Regions from separate parts of the Latilactobacillus curvatus JCM 1096 genome, predicted to be linked through region 2. Evidence: riboswitches for the same ligand, from Rfam matches in the RefSeq annotation. Region 2 holds a riboswitch; the other holds the start of a gene.
What was found. A riboswitch is a leader RNA that binds a small molecule or an ion and turns the genes downstream of it on or off. The one in region 2 is predicted to bind magnesium.
Positions count from the first base shown of each region.

Region 1: it holds a riboswitch for magnesium, as region 2 does, so the genes downstream of both, LCU_RS10255 (P-type ATPase actuator domain-containing protein) here and LCU_RS01790 (hypothetical protein) in region 2, are expected to answer to the same signal.

Region 1 covers NZ_CP026116.1:852,302-862,640, forward strand. The annotation lists gene LCU_RS10070 (cation transporting ATPase C-terminal domain-containing protein) at 1-283, opposite strand, end outside; partial or broken gene LCU_RS10155 (HAD-IC family P-type ATPase) at 287-550, opposite strand; gene LCU_RS10075 (HAD family hydrolase) at 566-1,135, opposite strand; gene LCU_RS10250 (HAD-IC family P-type ATPase) at 1,139-1,738, opposite strand; gene LCU_RS10255 (P-type ATPase actuator domain-containing protein) at 1,766-2,326, opposite strand; M-box (ykoK) riboswitch at 2,401-2,564, opposite strand; gene LCU_RS04495 (alpha/beta hydrolase) at 2,624-3,556, opposite strand; gene LCU_RS04500 (ABC transporter ATP-binding protein) at 3,616-5,406, opposite strand; gene LCU_RS04505 (ABC transporter ATP-binding protein) at 5,408-7,153, opposite strand; gene LCU_RS04510 (YneF family protein) at 7,310-7,537, opposite strand; gene LCU_RS04515 (DUF896 domain-containing protein) at 7,618-7,860, opposite strand; gene lexA (transcriptional repressor LexA) at 7,996-8,610, shown strand; gene LCU_RS04525 (adenine phosphoribosyltransferase) at 8,829-9,347, opposite strand; gene recJ (single-stranded-DNA-specific exonuclease RecJ) at 9,382-10,339, opposite strand, start outside.
Region 2 covers NZ_CP026116.1:320,536-330,874, reverse strand. The annotation lists gene lpdA (dihydrolipoyl dehydrogenase) at 1-928, opposite strand, end outside; gene LCU_RS01805 (dihydrolipoyllysine-residue acetyltransferase) at 936-2,555, opposite strand; gene LCU_RS01800 (alpha-ketoacid dehydrogenase subunit beta) at 2,585-3,562, opposite strand; gene pdhA (pyruvate dehydrogenase (acetyl-transferring) E1 component subunit alpha) at 3,564-4,673, opposite strand; gene LCU_RS01790 (hypothetical protein) at 4,982-5,644, opposite strand; M-box (ykoK) riboswitch at 5,869-6,034, opposite strand; gene def (peptide deformylase) at 6,148-6,699, shown strand; gene LCU_RS01780 (ABC transporter ATP-binding protein) at 6,941-8,710, opposite strand; gene LCU_RS01775 (ABC transporter ATP-binding protein) at 8,697-10,339, opposite strand, start outside.

The DNA.
Region 1 (10,339 bases), 530 kb from region 2:
AAACCACTAGCATCTGCGTCAATAAACCAACGACGAACCAACTCGCTTGGAAAGCCCCCTGTTGAGCTGATGTTTGCAGGCCAAATCCAAACCAGAGAATCGCAAACGTTAAAATATCAACCATTGAGCTCAACGGTCCTAGAATAAACGCACTCTTCAGTAAGCCTTTAGTTGCCCACTGTGTTGGTTGGCGCAATTGATCTTCAGCAACCCGATCCCAAGGTAACCAGAGTTGGGCGACATCATACAGTAAATTCTGGACAAGAATTTGCAGTGACAACATTGGTAAAAATGGTAAACAGATGCTGGCAACCAGCACGCTCAAAACATTTCCTAGATTAGAAGCTAACGTAATCCGAATGTACTTATACATATTGATAAAGACTCTCCGTCCTTCAAGCACCCCGTGTTCTAAAACATTCAAATCTTTTTCCAGTAGGATTACATCGCTAGCATCCTTTGTGAGGTCTGCGGCATTATCAACTGAAATCCCGACATCTGCTTGTTTCAAAGCTGTCGTATCATTAATGCCATCGCCTATGAAACCGACGACTTCCCCTTGTGCTTATAATAAACGGATTAAACGCGCTTTTTGAAGTGGAGCCAATTTGGCAAATAATGCTTGCTCGGTTAATAGCTCACTGACTTGTGCATCCGTTAACGTCTCTAACATCTCACCAGTGGTCACAGCTAGATTCTGAATGCCCACTTTTTGGGCAACTTGCTGCGTCGTTAAAGCACTGTCACCCGTTAAAATTTTGACCGCCACTTGATGAGCTTGTAGTTGTTGAATTGCCGAGATAGCTGATTGTTTTGGTGGGTCCAAAAAGCCCAAAAAGCCGGCGAAAATCAAACCTTGATTACCAACGCGGTCAATTGATGCCGTCTCTGCTAACTCATCTTGATAAGCAACCGCCAGCATCCGCATCCCTTGTTGTGCCAAACGATCATGCACTGCCACTAGGTTCTGCTTTTGCACTTCAGTCAACGGCTCAATCTGATCCGCTAACCTGACTTGGGAACACATTGCTAGCACTTCTTCAAAGGCCCCTTTTGGCACTAATTGATTACCTGCATGGTTTTTGAGCCAGACCGTTAGCCGCCGCCGCTCGAAATTAAATGGAATCTCGCCCAATTTTTAATATGGAAAGTCATCATTGGTTTGGTCTTGTTCATAGTAATGAATAATCGCTTCATCCAGAAGGTTCTGCCAGCCGGATTGACCCTTGGCGTTCAAATATGCTAATCGCAAAACTTGCACATCCCGCTTTCCTAAAATATCTGCATAGTACATCAATTTAATATGATCTTCCGTCAACGTCCCCGTTTTATCCGTACATAAAACCGACATCGCCCCGAGATTCTGAATGGCTTTTAACTGCTTTACGATGACCTGTTGTTGACTTAAAACGACACTGCCTTTCGCCAGATTACTATTGACGATCATCGGTAACATCTCCGGTGTCAAACCAACTGCCACTGCAATCGCAAAGAAAAACGACTGTTGCCAATCTCCCTTAGTCACACCATTAATCACAAATACAAAGGGCACCAAAACGAGCATCATGCGAATTAATAACCAACTGATGTGTTTTAACCCTGCATCAAATTGATTCGGTCGCGACTTAGGTTCAGTAGTCACAATTGCGCTAAAGCAAGTCGCTTGACCCGTGGCAATCACTAACGCGGTAGCTTGCCCATTGACAACGGTGCTGCCCATCAGCAATAAACTCGCCATATCCGCCGCATTCATTACGTCAGTTGCTTACGCTGTTATGCGTTTGCTCACGGGTTTTGATTCACCCGTCAAAGAAGATTGATTAATTTGTAAATCATGGCTCGCCAGAATTTTTAAATCAGCATTCACCAAATCCCCCGTCTGCAGCTGCACAATATCCCCAGGTACCAGACTTTGTGCGGCAACTTCAGTTGGTTGACCCTCAATTACAACCCGGCTGGTCTTTGCCAACATCGCTTGTAAAGCAATGCTCGCTTGCTCGGACTTGCGCTCTTGCACGAATCGAATGCTACTAGACACAACAATCATGATTAACATAACTATCGCGCCATCAATATCTCGACTGAGCCAGGAGATGATCATTAAGACGGCTAATACGCCGATAAACGGATCTTGCACGCTCTGCCAACTAGCTCGCAATAACGAACGCTGTTGCCGCTTTTGAATCGTATTTTCCCCATAGGTTTGTAACCGTGCTGTTCGTTGCTGCCGTGATAACCCCTTCTTGTCAGTTTCGAAATGTTCTAAACTCGCTTTTGGCGTTAATTGATTAATCTGATTGAGTGTCATTTTAATTGTCTTAGCCATCGTAATCCCTCCCATTCGCAGCTGATCCGCATAAAAAAGGCATCCTCAAAGAAAGGATGCCTCACAAGAAAAACAAGCCATTCCAATCGTTGAGCTTTAGCACTATATGACGTAGAACTTTGTTCAGCTACATTAGAAAAAGCCTTCAGGGCAGTTTCTGTTGACTCAATTGGCATCTCTCGATGTTTCTGAGTAGCAGCGTTTGTTCATATAGGAGCCTCACCTAACGGATTAGCGATATCAATATATTTATATATCTATCACACCAAATCGACTTCAAAATACAATTAAACAGACTTATTGAAGATATTCATTTAAAAATTGCGCAACTTTATTACGATAGGTTGTTGGATCTGTAGCCAAGGCTTCACCATGAGCTGCCCCCGGAACCACCCAGAGTTGTTTAGGTGCATGCGCCGCTTTGTAATTTGTATACACCATTTTGGTTGGTACAAATTTATCTTGATCGCCATGGATCATGAAGATTGGCAATTTCGAGTTAGCTAAACTCTTAGCAGTATCGCCATCATTAAAGTTATAGCCGGCGCGAACCCGTGCCATCCAATTCGTTGTGTAAAATAACGGGAATTTCGGCAATCCAAAGAGATCGTTTAGTTGGTAAGCGAGTTCGTCAGCGATGCTATTATACCCACAATCTTCAATCACCGCTTTCACCTGCTTAGGTAATTTTTCACCCGCGGTAAACATGACGGTCGCGCCACCCATGCTGACCCCGAAAAGGGCAATTTGACTATCCTGTCCGTTGGTAGCGACAATTTTTTGGGCCCACTTGACGTAATCCAAGCGATCCGTCCAACCATAGCCAATGGCATCGCCTTCCGATTCACCTGCTGCACGGTCATCCGGCGCGAGAACGTTGTAGCCAAGATCGTGATACATGTGAATATAGCGTGCCATATCCTCTTTTTTACCCATATAGCCGTGCGCAACTAAAATTATTTTGTTCGTAGGTTTTGTTGCTGGCACATAAATTGCCGCCAATTTTAAATCATCTGTGGCAGATTGTTGATGCCACTTTGATTGTTTAACATTTTTTAACCAACGTTGATTGTCTTGATAGACTTTCGTTGGCTTACCACCATTTAAAAATGATTTTTGCCCCGGTACAAATGCGTATTGATACATATACATAGTGGCACCAAATAGTGCTACCACCACTAAGACAACAACGCTAATTAACGACCATTTCAGCCAGCGTCTTTTCTTCATGTGCTAAATTCCTCCCGATTTACTCCGCAATAATAATAGTCGTGTTTTTTTGAAACTGCTTATTCTTCACTGCCACCATTTTGGAGTTGATACATTTCATAATAACGTCCTTTTTGAGCCACTAAGCTATCATGATTACCCCGTTCGACAATCTGCCCTTGATCTAAAACCAAGATTAATTCAGCATCGCGAATCGTCGATAGACGGTGCGCGATGGCAATACTTGTACGTCCTTGACGTAACCGAGCGAGACCAGTTTGAATCATCGATTCCGTTTCCGTATCGATATTAGCCGTCGCTTCGTCCAAGACCAAGATTTTAGGATTTGTAACCAATGTTCGCGCAAACGAAATTAATTGGCGTTGTCCACTTGAAAATTGAGCGCCACCTTCAATTACACGAGCATGATATTGACCAGGTAATTGTTCGATAAAGTCATCAGCTTGCACGAATTCAGCCGCTGCGCGAATTTGGGCATCTGTAATCTCTTGATTAAATAATCGAATATTTGATGCGACATCACCATAAAACATGAATGCATCTTGTAGAACAAGCCCCATCTTGCGGCGCAGTTCTGCTGTCTGAAGACTCCGAATATCATGTCCGTCGATTAGAATCTGACCTTCATAAAATTCATAGAACCGCATCATGACATTAATAATTGAACTTTTCCCAGAACCGGTATGCCCAACTAAGGCGACAGTTTGTCCAGGTTCAACAACAAATGAGATGTCATGCAAAATTTCATTTTTCCCATCGTATGAAAACGAAACATGCTTGAATTCGACGCGACCCTCAGTAATTTCATTTGCAGCATCGGCATTTTGAGCTGGCGCATATTCTTCTTGATCGAGAATTCTGAAAATTCGGCGACCAGCGACCATTCCATCTTGTAATGATGATAAAGAATCCATCATATTGGTCATCGGATTAAAGAAGTTCCCAACATAGGTTGTGAACGCATAAACCAAACCCGCCGTGACAAAGCTATGCAGGGCTGAGACACCAAACAAGCTCAAGACAACGACCAATGCCAGTGTATAGAGTAAATTCACAATTGGTGCGAGCAACAACGAGTTCGTTCGAATCATCGCTTCGCGCGTTTTTAAATAGTCCGCGTTAACTTGTTCGAATTCGTCGGTCAACCGTTTTTCCTGGCGGAATTGTTGGATAATCGTAATCCCTTCGATTGATTCGTTGAGTTTCGTATTCAACTGACTCAATTTTTCACGCATATGCCGGTAAACCCGCGCACTGTAACTACTGTAATACCAGATAACAATTAACAATATTGGTAGAAACGCTGCCGTTGCAAGGGCAATTTTTGGTGAAATTAACCACATCGCAATGAACGCTGAAATGATTGAAAATGAACCGACTAACAAGGATAAGAAAACATTCCAATAATCAATCAAAGTCATCGTATCATTCGTGACCCGCGATACAATCGAGCCTGCTGGCGTCTGATCGAAATAACGCATCCCGAGTTGATGGAGCTTCTGAAATAAATCGCGCCGGACATCTTCCATCGCGCGTTCCGAACCCATTCCAAAAAGGAAAGATTGGAAAAATTGTGTAATGGCTTTGAGAATCACGCCTAAACCGTACAACGCCGCAACCCCCATTAAAACTTGGGTGGTCGCACTCTGATTGGTTAAGTAACGATCCATAAAGACTTGTAGTAATCGTGGTAATAAAATATTGATGGTCGCTAAACCTGCGGCGGCCACAATTGCGCCGATAAATTGGCGTTTATAGCGTTTCGTATAACCAAAGAGGCGTTTCATGATGTGCAATTGCTCTTTCAATGGAACTTTCTTGGACCATTCTGATTGATATTGCTTGGCCATCTTATGCACCTCCTAAGGCTTGACTTAATTGTTGCTTCAACCACATCTCTGCGTACCAGCCATCTGCGGCAAGGAGTGCTTCGTGTGTCCCACGTTCGGTGATTTGACCGTCATCCATGACAATGATTTCATCGGCGTGCATCACACTACTCAAGCGATTAGCAGTGATAATGGTGGTTTGATCAGCCCGCATCGTTTTCAAATTCATTAAAATCGCTTCTTCAGTCTTTGCATCAACGGCTGATAGCGAATCATCTAAGATCAGAATTTCTGGATCAGTCATAATCGCTCGCGCAATCGCAATTCGTTGTTTTTGCCCACCAGATAACGACACACCACGTTCACCAACGACCGTTTCATAACCTTGGACAAACGTTAAAATATCATCATGCACCGCACTCGAAATCGCGGCATCTTCAACCGCCGCTTGATTTCGGTCAAAATCAGCAAACCGAATATTGTCGCGGACATCCGTTGAAAATAAGAAATTATCTTGTGGCACATAGCCGATACTATCAAGTAACGCATCCAGCGAATAATCCCGGATATCGTGACCATCAATTTGAATCTCGCCTTGATACTGATCATATTCACGCAATAATAATTTAATCAGTGTGGTTTTACCCGAACCAACTTTTCCGACAATGCCCAACGTTTTACCTTGTGGCAGAGTGAACGCCACCTGTTTGAGCGTTGGTTGTTTGTCGCCAGGGTACGTAAATTTTTGAACAGCATAATGAATATCGCCAGTTGCTGGTGTTTGAATCGCATCCGGTGCTTCGACAATGGTGCTGGTTTCTTTCAAAAGTTGATCAACCCGATCATAACTCGCATTGCCCCGTTCCAAGACGTTGAACAAGCGCCCAATCGCAAACATTGGCCAAACAAGCGCCGCGATATAACTAATGAACGAAATCAATTGACCAATCGAAATGCTGTGATTCATAACCAACGTCCCGCCATAAATGATTGTTACAATGTACGTTAACCCGATAATCAAACTGATGGCGGGATCAAATAAACCATCAATCATATTCACACGTTTATTAATCGCAATTGTCTTCGTGACAATCTCGTTGAAATCTTTAATATCAGCTTCTTCTTGGCCAAACGTTTTTAAGACTTTAATCCCAGAGACACTCTCTTGGGTTTTATCATTCAACCGTGAAAAAGCCGCCTGTGATTGCCCAAACGCTGTGTGTAAATGTGCACCTAACCGTCGTGACGCAACGGCCAACAAGGGCATTGGAATCAAGGCCATCAACGTTAAGCGCCAGTCAACGAAAATCACCATCGCAATAATCGTTGTCCCACCAGTGATGATTGAATCGGCAAAGGTTAAAATACCGGCACCAGCCACTTGTTGAATCGCGGTTAAATCATTCGTGGCATGTGCCATCAAGTCACCTGTCCGATGTTTTTGGAAGAAGGTCGTGTCCATCTTCATGAAATGCCAGAACAATCGACTCCGCAATGTCCGTTCCAGTTTAGCCGCGCCACCCCAAATCCGGGTCCGCCAACCATAGCGAAAAATATATTGTAAAATCGCTGCGCTTAACAAGACGCCGAGCCACATGATTAATTTTTGGGCCGTTAATTGTTTGGCGTCCATTAAATCAACCAGGGTCCCAATCACTTTTGGTGGCACAATTTGGACAATCGCCACGAGGACTAAAAAGATGACGCCCCATAAATAGCGGCGGTATTCTTGTTTAAAATACCACCCTAGTTTTTTAAAAATTCCCATGTTGTGCTCCTATCCTCTAAAATTCGATAAGTCCTATTATAACAATCTTAATTAAGCCGGACAATCATTTGTATTTCCGTTCTTATTATGATAAAAAAAGAGCTTCTAACAAACGACTTGTTCGTTAGAAACCCTTTTAAAACCGACTTGACTGTTTTATTTTTTGTTGCTACGTTTTTGTTGTGCTTTCATTGAGCTCATCATCTGATTTAATTTCTTTTCAGATGGTTTTTGACCCATTTGCATCATCATAGCCTTTAACATTTCTTCGTTAATTGGTGGATTGTCTTGGAAATACTTCTTCATGTAAGCACGTGCGCCAAAGAAACCAGCGACTGCGCCTAATAAAGCCCCAATGACAAATAATAAAATGCCTAATCCCATATCTTATGCACCCCTTCCTAATTCAGTTCACTTAAATAGTTTACACATAATTAACCTAAAAAGAAAGCGGAATTCTAAGATTAATCGTCACGCAAGCCTTTTTCCCGTTGGATATCCTTCACTTTTTCAGGAGTGACTTCCTTACCTTCTTTGTCATACACTTGTAGCATCTCAACTTGTGAGCGGAAACTTTCGCGGAAATCCTTTAAATAGGCATCGCGCAGTGTTTGACGTTCTGCTGTTTCAGCTTCAGTTAGTCCTTCAGCTTTTGCTTTGTGTGCTAATTCATTAATTCGGTCTAATCGTTTTTGATCCATTGCCATCTTGTTGCCCTCCAATTCAACCTATTTGTCTATTTTGGACTAAAATCCGTAAAATGTCAAAAAACACGAACGCTTGTTTGAAATCCCGCTATAGGTATGCTAACATATAGCTATTAGAACAAATGAGGTGCTCTTATGACGAGAACAGAATCCAAGCAATTAGAGGTCTTGCGTTTTATCCATGACCGCGTTCAAGATAAAGGTTATCCGCCAACGGTTCGTGAAATTTGCGAAGCCGTTAATTTATCCTCTACTTCTACCGTTCATGGCCATTTAGCACGCCTTGAGAAAAAAGGCTTTTTACAAAAAGATCCGACTAAACCACGTGCCATTGAATTAACAGCAGCTGGTTTGACAGCAATTGGTGCATCACAGAAGAAGATTCCGGTTCTCGGTGTTGTTACAGCTGGGGTGCCCATTTTAGCGGTTGAAGAAGCGACCGATTATTTCCCGATTCCACCAAGTCTACAAACTGAACAAGATTTGTTCATGTTGACGATTCGCGGTGAAAGTATGATTAATGCCGGAATTTTAGACGGCGATGAAGTGATCGTTCGTAAACAAGCGACTGCCGATAACGGTGACATCGTGATTGCAATGACTGCTGAAGATGAAGCAACTTGCAAACGATTCTTCAAGGAACCTGATCATTATCGGCTACAACCAGAAAACGATACATTTGAACCCATTATTTTGAATGAAGTTAGCATCTTAGGTAAGGTCGTTGGCCTATACCGCGACAGAATGTAGCTATCAAAAAAGGATTCGCCGTTATGGCGAATCCTTTTTTAGCATGTTCCTTCAGCCAGGTCCTTACGTTTAGCGACTGACTGACGTTACATTTTTTCTTAACGTGCTTTCTGATGCAATTTCTTCCGTCTAGCCACGTCTCGCAAACAACCCGATTGCATCGGTTATTCACCAACCTAAGTTAATGCTCAGACTCTCCCAGCTTAGAAAGACATCCATTAATAATCCATTAATTTGAAGATATCGTAGTCTTTAATTTTTTCGCGACCGTTTAAATCGTTTAGTTCGATTAAAAAGGCTGTTCCGACAACAATCCCACCTAATTCTTCAACCATTTTGATGGTTGCGGCGATTGTGCCGCCTGTTGCGAGTAAATCATCTGTGACCAACACTTTTTGACCGGGTTTGACCGCGTCTTTGTGCATGTATAATGTTGATTCGCCGTATTCCAAGCCGTAACTTGCTGAGACGGTTTCGCGTGGTAACTTCCCTTTTTTACGGGCTGGTGCAAAACCAACGCCTAATTTGTAAGCTACTGGGCAGCCGACGATGAATCCGCGGGCTTCAGGGCCAACGATCATTTCGACCCCTTTACTCTTTGCGTATTCGACGATCTTGTCGGTTGCTGCTGCATATGCTTCACCATCAGACATCAAAGGTGAGATGTCACGGAATGTGACACCTTCTTCAGGGAAGTTGGGCACACTTGCAACGTAATCTTTAAAGTTGATTGCCATTTTAAATTCGCTCCTTAACTCTTTCAACAGTTTGCTACTGATTGAATCCTGCCAGCCAGTCTTTCATCTCCGCGAAGGTTGAGTAAACAAGCTGCTTTTCCATGTCAATTTTAGCTAATCGTTGTTGATAACTCGGTGCACTTTCTAATGCGTGCTTTTCCGGTTGTTCCGCGGCCGAAATGAGACCACATTCTATTTTAACAAATCCTAAGTCAAAAAACACCTGCAACATAAAAATTAATAGCGGCAATTTAATTTTTAGATAAGTCGCTAATTCCCCTAACCGTGCTTTTTCAATTCCTGGATGTTGACGTAGGTAAACCAAGAAAGTCGCAAACTGTTTCTTATCAGGAATACCATCAAGATATGCCGAATACTTACTATAGAAGATAAAGCTGATTTTAGTGGCCTGTTGTTGGCGATAAAAGGCTTCAAATTCATCTAAATCAGTTGGTTCATCAACCACAATCAATTCTGCTTGCTGTGCGACATCGGCTGCTAAGATGGCTTGGCTGCCGGCTGGGATATAACTTTGTAGCTGTGCCAGATGCTTCTCATTGAAAAAGACATAGGTGCCACTAGCTTTAAACAACTGTTGCGTCAACCGATTACTCCGTTGATCGATTAACACTTGCCCACTCGTTTGTAAATCTTTCAGCATCAATTGCAACGTCGTATTGCCGCGCCAAGTATTCTCACTTAGTTGACCAACTAATTTCAACTGTTCCACCGCTTGTAAATCGTCGTACAACGCACCACGGTTAAATGCTAAGACTGCTAACTGCGCTTCTTGATCAACCGCCGTAAATTTCAAATGCTTCTGATCCGCACCGATCTGCTTCACATTGGTGACGGATGGCACCGTCATTTCAATCAAAGGTTCTGGGTTATCCGTGCCATAAGGAGCTAATTGACTGATGGCTTGATAAACATCGGGCGTCACATCAGCTAATGCGAGCTGTAAATCAACCGCCAATGTGGGTTTCGTTGTT
Region 2 (10,339 bases):
TGCCCTTAACGTTAGTTTGGCCTTGTTGATCAACTTCAATCAAACCACGATCAGCCATCTTAATACCGGCTTGTTCGAGTCCCATTTCGTCGGTATTTGGCCGCCGACCAACAGTCACCATCACGTAATCGGCAACAAGTTGTTCTTCTTTGCCGCCGACTTCATATTTAACCGTCACATTTTGATCAGTTTCAACAGCTTCTTTTGCCATTGCGCCAGTAATCACATCGACCCCTTTAGCTTTGAAGTTCTTTGTCACCAATTGCACCATATCTTTTTCGAAGTTAGGTAAAATCGAGTCTGTCCCTTCGAGAATCGTCACATGTGCACCTAAGTTGGCATAGGCCCCTGCTAATTCAGAGCCGATATAGCCACCACCAATGACCACTAATTCTTTTGGTACTTCCGTTAAGCTTAAACCACCAGTTGAATCAATAACCCGTTTATTAAATTTGAAGCCTTTAATTTCAATTGGACGACTACCAGTAGCAATGATTAAATTTTTAAAACTGTACGTTTGTGCACTCTCTTCTTTAATCACGCGTAAGCTATGTTCGTCCACTAAAAAGGCTGAACCGTCTAACACATCAATCTTGTGTTTTTTGAACAACATTGAAATGCCACCAGTTAGTTTTTCAACAACCTCATGTTGTTTCCAGTCTTGCGTTTTCGCAAAATCCAATGTTGCTCCAGTAGTCGTCACACCAAAGACAGATGAATCTTTTGCCTCTTGTAGTCGATGACCAGCTGAAATCAAAGCCTTGGAAGGAATACAGCCGACGTTTAAACAAACACCGCCAATTGTTTCACGTTCAATCACAGTTACTTTTTGACCCATTTCGGCCGCGCGAATTGCCGCAACATAGCCCCCAGGACCTGAACCGATGACTACTGTGTCTAATTCAATTGCAAAATCACCTACAACCATTTTAAAATCATCCTTCCATCAATAATAGCTCTGGATCAGCTAATAATTCTTTTAATTCGTTCATCGCACGTTGCGCAGTTCCACCATCAATTAAACGATGATCAAATGATAGTGATAATTTCAAGACTTTGCCAACAGCCAACTCACCATCAGCGTTGACGATTGGTTCTGTCCCAATTCGGCCAACCCCTAAGATTGCAACTTCAGGGTAGTTAACAACCGGTGTAAACCAACCGCCACCAATTGATCCGATATTACTGATTGTCATTGAACCACCACTCATTTCAGCTGGTTTCAATTTGTTATCCAATGCTTTTTGCGTATTTTCGCCAATTTCTTTAGCGATGGCAAAAATACTCTTGCTGTCGGCATCCTTGATATTTGGGACATAGAGCCCGTGATCAGTATCCGTTGCAATTCCGACATTAATGTAGTGTTTATAAACAATTTCGTTAGTTGCATCATCAATTGACGCGTTCAAAGTTGGGAAGTCACGTAAGACCGTTACCAAAGCTTTAACGATGTATGGTAAGAAGGTTAACTTAATGTCCTTCTTAGCCGCTACATCCTTGAATTTCTTACGATGGGTCATCAATTTAGAAACTTCCACTTCATCGAATAAAGTAACGTGTGGTGCCGTATGCTTGCTTGTCACCATTGCTTTAGCAATTGCTTTACGCGTTGGTGACATTTTTTCACGTGTTTCCCGTTCTGGTGTAACAGAGGTGTATGGTGTCGCAGCAACTGGTTGTGCAGCTGGTGTTGCTGGCGACGTTGGTTGTTCTGCTGTCTCTACAGCAGGTGCTGTCGTTGTTGCAGCGCCATTTTGCATGAAGATTTGCACGTCTTCTTTAGTAATCCGACCATGTTTACCGGTGGCTGGCACTTGACTGATATCAACATCGTTTTCACGTGCGAATTTTCGAACAGATGGCATAGCTAAAATCGTCCGATTTTGGTCACTAATCGCAACTACTGCTTGACTGCTTGGCGCCGTTGTTTTAGCTGGTGTTGATTCTGACGCCGTAGCTGGTGCTTGTTCAGCAGATGTTGCCGTTGCCGAATTGTGACCTGGAGCATCAATTTCGACCAATACTTGACCGACAGTCGCCACTTCGCCTTCACCGACTAAAATTTTAACGACTTTCCCACTAACAGGTGATGGGATTTCTTCAACTGATTTATCATTTTGAACTTCTAATAAAGTGTCATCTTCTTGAATGGTATCGCCTTCTGCGACCGCCCATTTTTGAATTTCACCTTCGGCAATCCCTTCACCAATATCTGGTAATTTAAATTGGTAAACACCACCTGCATCGGTTGCAGTCGGTGCTGCTTCGGGTGTAGCAGCTGGTGTTGCCGTACTTGGTGTATCGTTACCTTCAACACCTGGTGCGTCAATTTCAACCAGTACTTGGCCAACTGTTGCCACTTCACCCTCACCGACTAAAATTTTAACGACTTTCCCACTAACGGGTGATGGGATTTCTTCAACTGATTTATCATTTTGAACTTCAAGTAAGACATCATCTTCTTGAATCGTGTCACCTTCTGCGACTGCCCATTTTTGAATTTCGCCTTCTGCGATCCCTTCACCAATATCCGGTAATTTAAATTGATATGCCATACGTCTAACGTCCCTTCTTTCGTTATCGACTAAAAGTTAATAACTTCTTTAACCTTATTTTCAATATCAGTTGCATTTGGTAACCAAGTTGCTTCAGCTTGTCCAAATGGGAATGGCGTATCAGGAGCTGAAACACGTGCAATTGGAGCTTCCAATGAAAGAACAGCACGTTCTGAAATTTCAGAAGCAACTTGTGCCCCAACGCCTGCTTGTTTTTGTGCTTCTTGAACAATAACGACCCGCCCTGTTTTTTCGACAGAGGCGATAATTGTTGCAACATCTAATGGTGCAATTGTTCGTAAATCAATTACTTCAGCTTTAATATTCTCTTTAGCTAGGTTTTCGGCCGCTTTAATCGCTTCTCTCACCATTGCACCGTAAGTGATGATTGAAACATCTGTCCCTTCAGTAACCACAGCTGCTTTATCAAGCGGCACTGTATAAGATTCATCAGGTACTTCTTCGCGGAACGACCGGTATAATTTCATGTGTTCAAGATACAAAACAGGATCGTTTGAACGAATCGCAGAAATCAATAAGCCTTTGGCATCATATGGATTACTTGGCACAACCACGCGAATCCCTGGAATTTGCGTGATCATTCCTTCAAAGTTATCTGAATGTAATTCTGGGGTATGCACGCCACCACCAAATGGTGCACGAATCGTGATTGGCATGTTGCGTGTGCCACCCATCCGATAACGTGTCCGTGACATCTGGCCAGCAATCGAATCCATTGTTTCGAAAACGAAACCAAAGAATTGAATTTCAGGTACAGGGCGGAAGCCTTCTAGTGCTAAACCGATTGATAAACCACCAATCCCAGATTCAGCTAACGGTGTATCAAAAACGCGGTCTTCACCATGTTTAGCTTGCAACCCTTCAGTTGCTCGGAAAACCCCACCGTTCTTCCCAACATCTTCCCCGAAAATCAAGACGTTCTTATCATCTGCAAGTTCTAAATCCAGCGCATTTGTAATTGCTTGAATCATCGTTTTTTGTGCCATCTTAATTCGACTCCTTTGCACTGTACTCTGCGATTTGTTCTTTAATGTTTTGTGGTTGGTCTTCAAATGTAACATTCAAGAAATCTGTGACTTTTTGTTTTGGCGCAGCATCCGCTTCGTTGATGGCTGCTTTAATGTCTGTTTTAACTTGTTCGATCAATTGGTCTTCTTGATCTTGTGACCAAAGTCCCTTATCAGTTAAGAAACGACGCATTCTAACGAGTGGATCACGTTTCAACCAAATATCGTCTGTTTCTTTGGTCCGATAACGAGTCGGATCATCCCCTGATAATGTATGTGGTCCATAACGATAGGTTAATGTTTCAATTAAGACCGGTCCGTTGCCAGCAGTTGTAAATTCACGCGCTTCTTTCATCACTTCATAAACTGCTAGTGGATCCATCCCATCGACTTGAATGGCAGAAATCCCAGCTGCGACCCCTTTTTGAGCCAACGTTACAGCAGCTGTTTGTTTTTCACGTGGGACCGAAATCGCAAAGCCGTTATTTTGAACAACGAAAATGGCTGGTGCTTTAAAAGCACCCGCAAAGTTCAAGCCTTCATAGAAATCCCCCTGTGAAGTCCCACCGTCACCGGTATAAACGTAAACAGCATTTTCTGATTGGCGCTTCTTCATCCCAACCGCAACACCCATTGCTTGAATGTATTGCGCGCCGATAATGATTTGTGGTGGCATCGCCTTCAAAGATTCTGGATACTTGTTACCGTCAATATGGCCTCGTGACCATAGGAATGCTTGTGATAAAGGTAGCCCATGTTGCACTAATTGTGGCACATCCCGGTAACCAGGGAATAAAAAGTCGTCTTTAGTCATCGCAAAGTTACTTGCTAATTGGCTGGCTTCTTGCCCAGCAGTTGGTGCATAAAATCCTAACCGGCCTTGACGGTTCAAAGCAGTTGCTCGTTGATCAAGCACACGCGACCAAACCATTTGTTTCATCAGTTCAACCAATTGGTCATCACTGAGATCCGGCATCAATTCCGGATTAACAACCTGGCCAGTCTCATCTAAAATTTGAACGGTCTTAAAATCTTGGCTCTCATCGCTCAATAACTTCTCAAAATTAACTGCAGCTTTATTATTGACCATAGTATCCATATCTCCTCTTTAAAAAACTGTTTTAATGACTGCTTATATCTGTATTACTTAAGCATCTTTACAAGACTAATTTAGCATTTCACATCACTAAATGCAAGCGTTTTATAAGCTATATTAGTCAGTTTACGCTTTCATTAGTTTTTATTATATGTGAATCTAATCACTAGTTAGCTAGTTTTCACGTCTGTTCTATATCTGTTATAATTTAATTTCGTTTTCTGTTATATAATAGCAAATAATAGGCACAAAAAAAGAGTCCGCCGTAGCAGACTCATCGTTAAATTTAAGTTGGGGTAGTTCTATGCCAAGACCGGTTGGGGTATCTCAGCGTTGCCAGCATGCACTAAGAGCTCTTGAAACACTCTGACTACTGGTTTAATTTGTTGACTGACTTGCACGCACCGTTCACTTACCCGCAAATCATTTAAATCAATCGCAACCTTAATTTGACCAAGGTTGACTAACTTAATCATTGTTAGCAGGATTGCCCCGACAACCAACGTTGCCAAGCCCATGAAAGCGAATTGATTAACCATTAATACTGCACAAAACGAAACCAATGCAGCTACCGCCATCATAAAAGTGCTTCCCACTCTAACTTTAGGTGTTTGTGCTTTAGCACCAACCGTTGCATCTAGCACAACGCCGTGCACCATTTCAGTCACTGCTTCGCCCGCTTCAATAACGTTAACATCTTTGTTAACTGTTGCGATTGTAACGGGTGTCTTTTCGCTAGCAGCCAATACCAAAATATCACCGGGCACAATTTGATCTGCACCGATTAAGCGTAAAAAGCCATCACGCATAACGCTAACCCGTGCTTGTGAATTTTCTAATACTGTTTCTCTTTTAGCAGCTTCGACAGTTGTTAAGCCACTTGGCCGAGTTGCCAATAAACGCATTAACATCCCACTGCTTGTAATGCCAGTGATGTTAACGTCTTTTTTTAATTTCTTGTGCATCGCGTTCGACACTCCTTCCCTTTTGAGGAAGTCGTCGTAAACCGCTAGCCTAATGCTGGCAGTAAAATGACAGACCACCTCGAATGATCACCATCGCTACTACTTACAGGTCCTTCAGCTGTTTTCATCATTTTACTCACCAGACTTTCTCTACTTTAAATTTAGTCATACCGCTTTATCCGACAAAAAAAGACGCACAACAATTGAGCGTCATCCATTTATCATGGCGTTCCCAATCGTTCAGTTTTAGCACTATATGACGTAGAAACCATGTTCAGCTACGTTAGAAAAAGCCTTCATTGGCAGTTTCAGTTGACTCAATTGGCATCTCTCGATGTTTCTGAGTAGCAGCGTTTGTTCATATAGGAGCCTCACCTAACGGAAAAGCAATATATCTATACTCTTATACTACCCGTTTCACTTTAGCAGGTCAAGCAATTCATTCCGTTTTAACTTGAATTGTGCTAGAATAATGAATGACGAATTAATCGGAGGTCTTAACTGTGATATTAATGAAAGATATTATCCGCGAGGGTAACCCAACACTTAGAAAGATAGCTGAACCTGTTACTTTTCCGCTATCAGATGAAGATCGGCAACTTGCTGCTGACATGATGGCATTTTTAGAAAATAGCCAAGATCCTGAACTTGCTGAAAAGTACCACTTGCGCGCTGGCGTCGGTTTAGCTGCACCCCAAGTAGATGTTTCAAAACAAATGTCTGCTGTCTTGGTCCCTGGACCAGACGAACCCATCTTCAAAGATGTGATTATCAATCCTAAAATTATCAGCCACTCTGTTCAAAACGCAGCACTTGCTGAAGGTGAAGGTTGCTTATCAGTTGACCGCGAAGTGCCCGGCTTTGTGCCCCGCCCTGACCGTATTACACTACGTTACCAAGATTTAGATGGTGAAAGCCACAAGATTCGCTTAAAAAACTACCCAGCTATTGTGTGCCAACACGAAATCGATCATCTAAATGGCATCTTGTTCTTCGATCACATCAACAAACAAGACCCATTCGCAGCACCAGATGACATGATTATTATTGAATAGAAGTGCGATTGGTTGTGCTTAGCAACTGAGCATTAATACAGAATTGGCAGTTATCCCGAATTGTGGGATAACTGCCAATTTTAGATTAAACGGGAGTTGTTGCACCCAAGAGCACGTTAAAGAAGAAGAAGTGCTAATTCGAGTTGGTCAGGCTTTGAGGCTTAACGGTAAAGACTACTCAAGAAGCACATAAAAAAAAGCGTGATTGAAATCTTCTAATGAGATTTCAATCACGCTTTTTTTATGCTTCCGCCGCTTCAGGCGTATCGGCAAATTGACTGTTATATAAATTAGCGTACACACCACCGGCCGCTAATAGCGAATCGTGCGTCCCTTGTTCAACAATTTGACCATGGTCCATCACTAAAATCAAATCCGCGTCGCGAATCGTTGAGAGTCGATGGGCAATGACGAAACTCGTTCGCCCTTGCATGACTTTTTCCATGGCTTTTTGCAATAAACCTTCCAATCGGGTATCCACCGAACTAGTTGCTTCGTCCAAGATTAAAATCTTAGGATCCGCAATCACGGCTCGGGCAATCGTCAATAGTTGTTTTTGCCCAAGCGAAACGTTGCTTGCTTCTTCATCAATCGTCATTTGATAGCCGTTTGGCAGCGTATGGATAAAATGATCGACATTAGCGGTTTTAGCCGCATCAACGACTTCATACTCTGTCGCATCGAGTTTCCCGAAACGGATATTATCGGTGATTGAAGCATGATATAACCAAGCATCTTGAAGTACCATCCCAAATTGGGAACGGACTTGTTGCTTGCTTAATTGCTTCGTGTCAACCCCATCAATCCGAATCGTTCCAGATGTCACATCATAAAAACGCATCAACAGGTTAATCATCGTTGTCTTCCCAGCACCGGTTGGCCCGACAATCGCCACTTTATCACCTGGGTTAGCAGTAAAGCTCAAATGGCGAATCAATAGTTTGTCTGGGTTATAGCTGAAACTGACATCATCAAATTCAACTTTACCTTGAACGATTGCTGGCAACGATGCTGTTTCATTATCGGTTGCTTCAACTGGCTCATCTAAGATTTCAAATACACGACCAGTTGCAGCAGCAGCTGATTGAATCACACCAGACAACTGTGTAATCTGTGAGATTGGTTGGTTCACTTGCCAAATATATTGAATGAAGGCTTGTAAATTACCAACTGAAATCACACCGTGCAAGACATAATAACCACCTAACGTTGCCATCCCGGCATACGTCATGTTTGTCGTTAAACCAACTAACGGCATCATCAAGCCAGAAACAAAGGCTGCCTTAAAGCCATAGTCAGTTAACCGATCCGTAATTTCTGCAAAAGCAGCAATTGCGCGTTCTTCTTGTCCGTAAAGTTTCAAGACACTGAAGCCGCCATAATTTTCCTGTACAAAGCCGTTCATTTCGCCCAACGTGTCTTGTTGGCCTCTAAAGTACGGCTGCGATTTCTGAATGACCCGTCTTGAAATCAATAACGATGCTGGAATCATTATTAATGATAAGAGCGCCATCCAAATATTAATCGTAATCATCATGATCACGGCCGTGATGATCCCTAAGATCGATGTCACAACTTGAATTAAACTCTGTTGTAAAGCGTTCGTAATCGCGTCCACATCGTTGGTTACCCGTGACAAGATATTCCCTTGTTGTTGTGAATCAAAAAAACGAACGGGTAGCGCATTGATTTGCAAATCAATGTCGCGCCGTAAATCACGCATCGCCCGTTGAACAGCCCGCGTCATCCAAAACGAGCCTAAAAACATCGTCACTTGATATAGCAACGCAAAGCTCAAAATCATCGCAATCACCTTCGCGATATAACTAAAATTAATCGCAACGTGTTGTGCTAAACTCCGACTGATTTCAGTAATGGCTAGTCCCATGATCACTGGCCACAGTGCATTAGCGAGCACCGAAATAACAGTTGCGGTAATCGCAAGCCAAAATGTCACTTGATACGGCCCAATGTAGCGCATTAGCCGTTTAAGTTCTCTAATATTCTTCATTGAGTTCCTCCTGTGATAACTGTGATGCCGCAATCGCACGATAAATCTCGTTATCTTTTAATAAGTCGCGGTGAGTCCCAATACCAACCACTTGACCTTCGTTTAAGACGACAATCCGATCAGCATTCATGATAGTCCCAACTCGTTGTGCCACAATCAGCACTGTTGCCTCTTTGGTGATTGACTTCAATGCACCTCGTAACGCCGCATCCGTTTTATAATCCAATGCTGAAAAACTATCATCAAAGATATAAAGCGCGGGGCGGCGGACAATCGCTCTGGCAATCGCCAAACGTTGCTTTTGACCACCAGATAAATTGCTCCCACCTTCGGCTAAATAAGTTTGTAAGCCGTCTGGTTTTTCAGCGACAAAGGTATCTGATTGTGCAATTTTCAAAGCTGTCCATAATTCTTCATCAGTCGCATTCGGATTACCATAACGCAAGTTTTCCGCGATTGTTCCGGTAAATAACACCGCTTTTTGTGGAATAAAACCGATCTTTTGGCGCAACGCCTTAAGTTGATAGTCGCGCACATCATGACCGTCAAGCTTAATCGATCCACGTGTTACGTCAAAAAAGCGTGGAATCAATTGAATCAACGTTGACTTACCACTCCCGGTACTCCCAATAAAGGCAACCGTTTCACCCGGATGCGCTTGGAACGTGACATCCCGAACGACTGGACTTTCAGTCGGACCTGGATAAGCAAAGGAGACATTATCAAACACCAATTCACCTTGTGTGTCGGTTGTTGTTACCCCGTCTTCTTTTTCGGTAATATTAATTGGCGCATTCAGAATTTTTTCAATTCGTTCTGCTGAAACAGCGGCCCGTGGATACATCATGAAGACACTGGCAAATAACATAAATGAAAACAGTACGTGGAAAATATATTCAATAAACGCAATCAACGTCCCAACCGCTAAGTGACCACCATCAATCTGAACAGCCCCTTGCCAAATGATTAGAACGAATACGATATTAAAGATGAACGAAAAGCCCGGTTGTGCTAAAGCCACCAACGTAAACAGCCGGATAGAACTATGACTGTAGTCATCATTCACTTTTCTAAAGCGTAATTTCTGGAATTGTTCCCGCACAAAAGCACGGACAACACGAATCCCAGTCAAGTTCTCACGCAGATTCAGATTAATCGCATCCAGATTTTTTTGTTGTTCCGTCGACATCGGTTCAGAAACGCGACCAATCAAGACAACCCCCGTTAGCAGGATTGGAATTGCCGCAAATACAATCCATGAGAGCGATTGACTTGTCCGTACAATCATGAAAGCACTCGCGACGATCATCATCGGGGTCATAAACCCTGTCCGCAACACTTGGGTCATAAATTGCATCACCTGGAAAGCATCATTAGTGGTCCGAGTAATCAAAGAAGACACACCAAATTCGCCATACTCACTATGGGAAAACTGCATGGTTTGTTTAAAAATATCGTTACGAATGTCACGGACGATATTGGTGGTTAATTTGCTACCAGTATAAGCCAAGCCAATTAAGCCAATTAGTCCGATTAAACAGATTCCAACCATCAATAACCCAAATTGCCACACAGGACCAAAGGTATGTTGATTAATTCCTTTATCAATAATTTGTCCTAATAACGTTG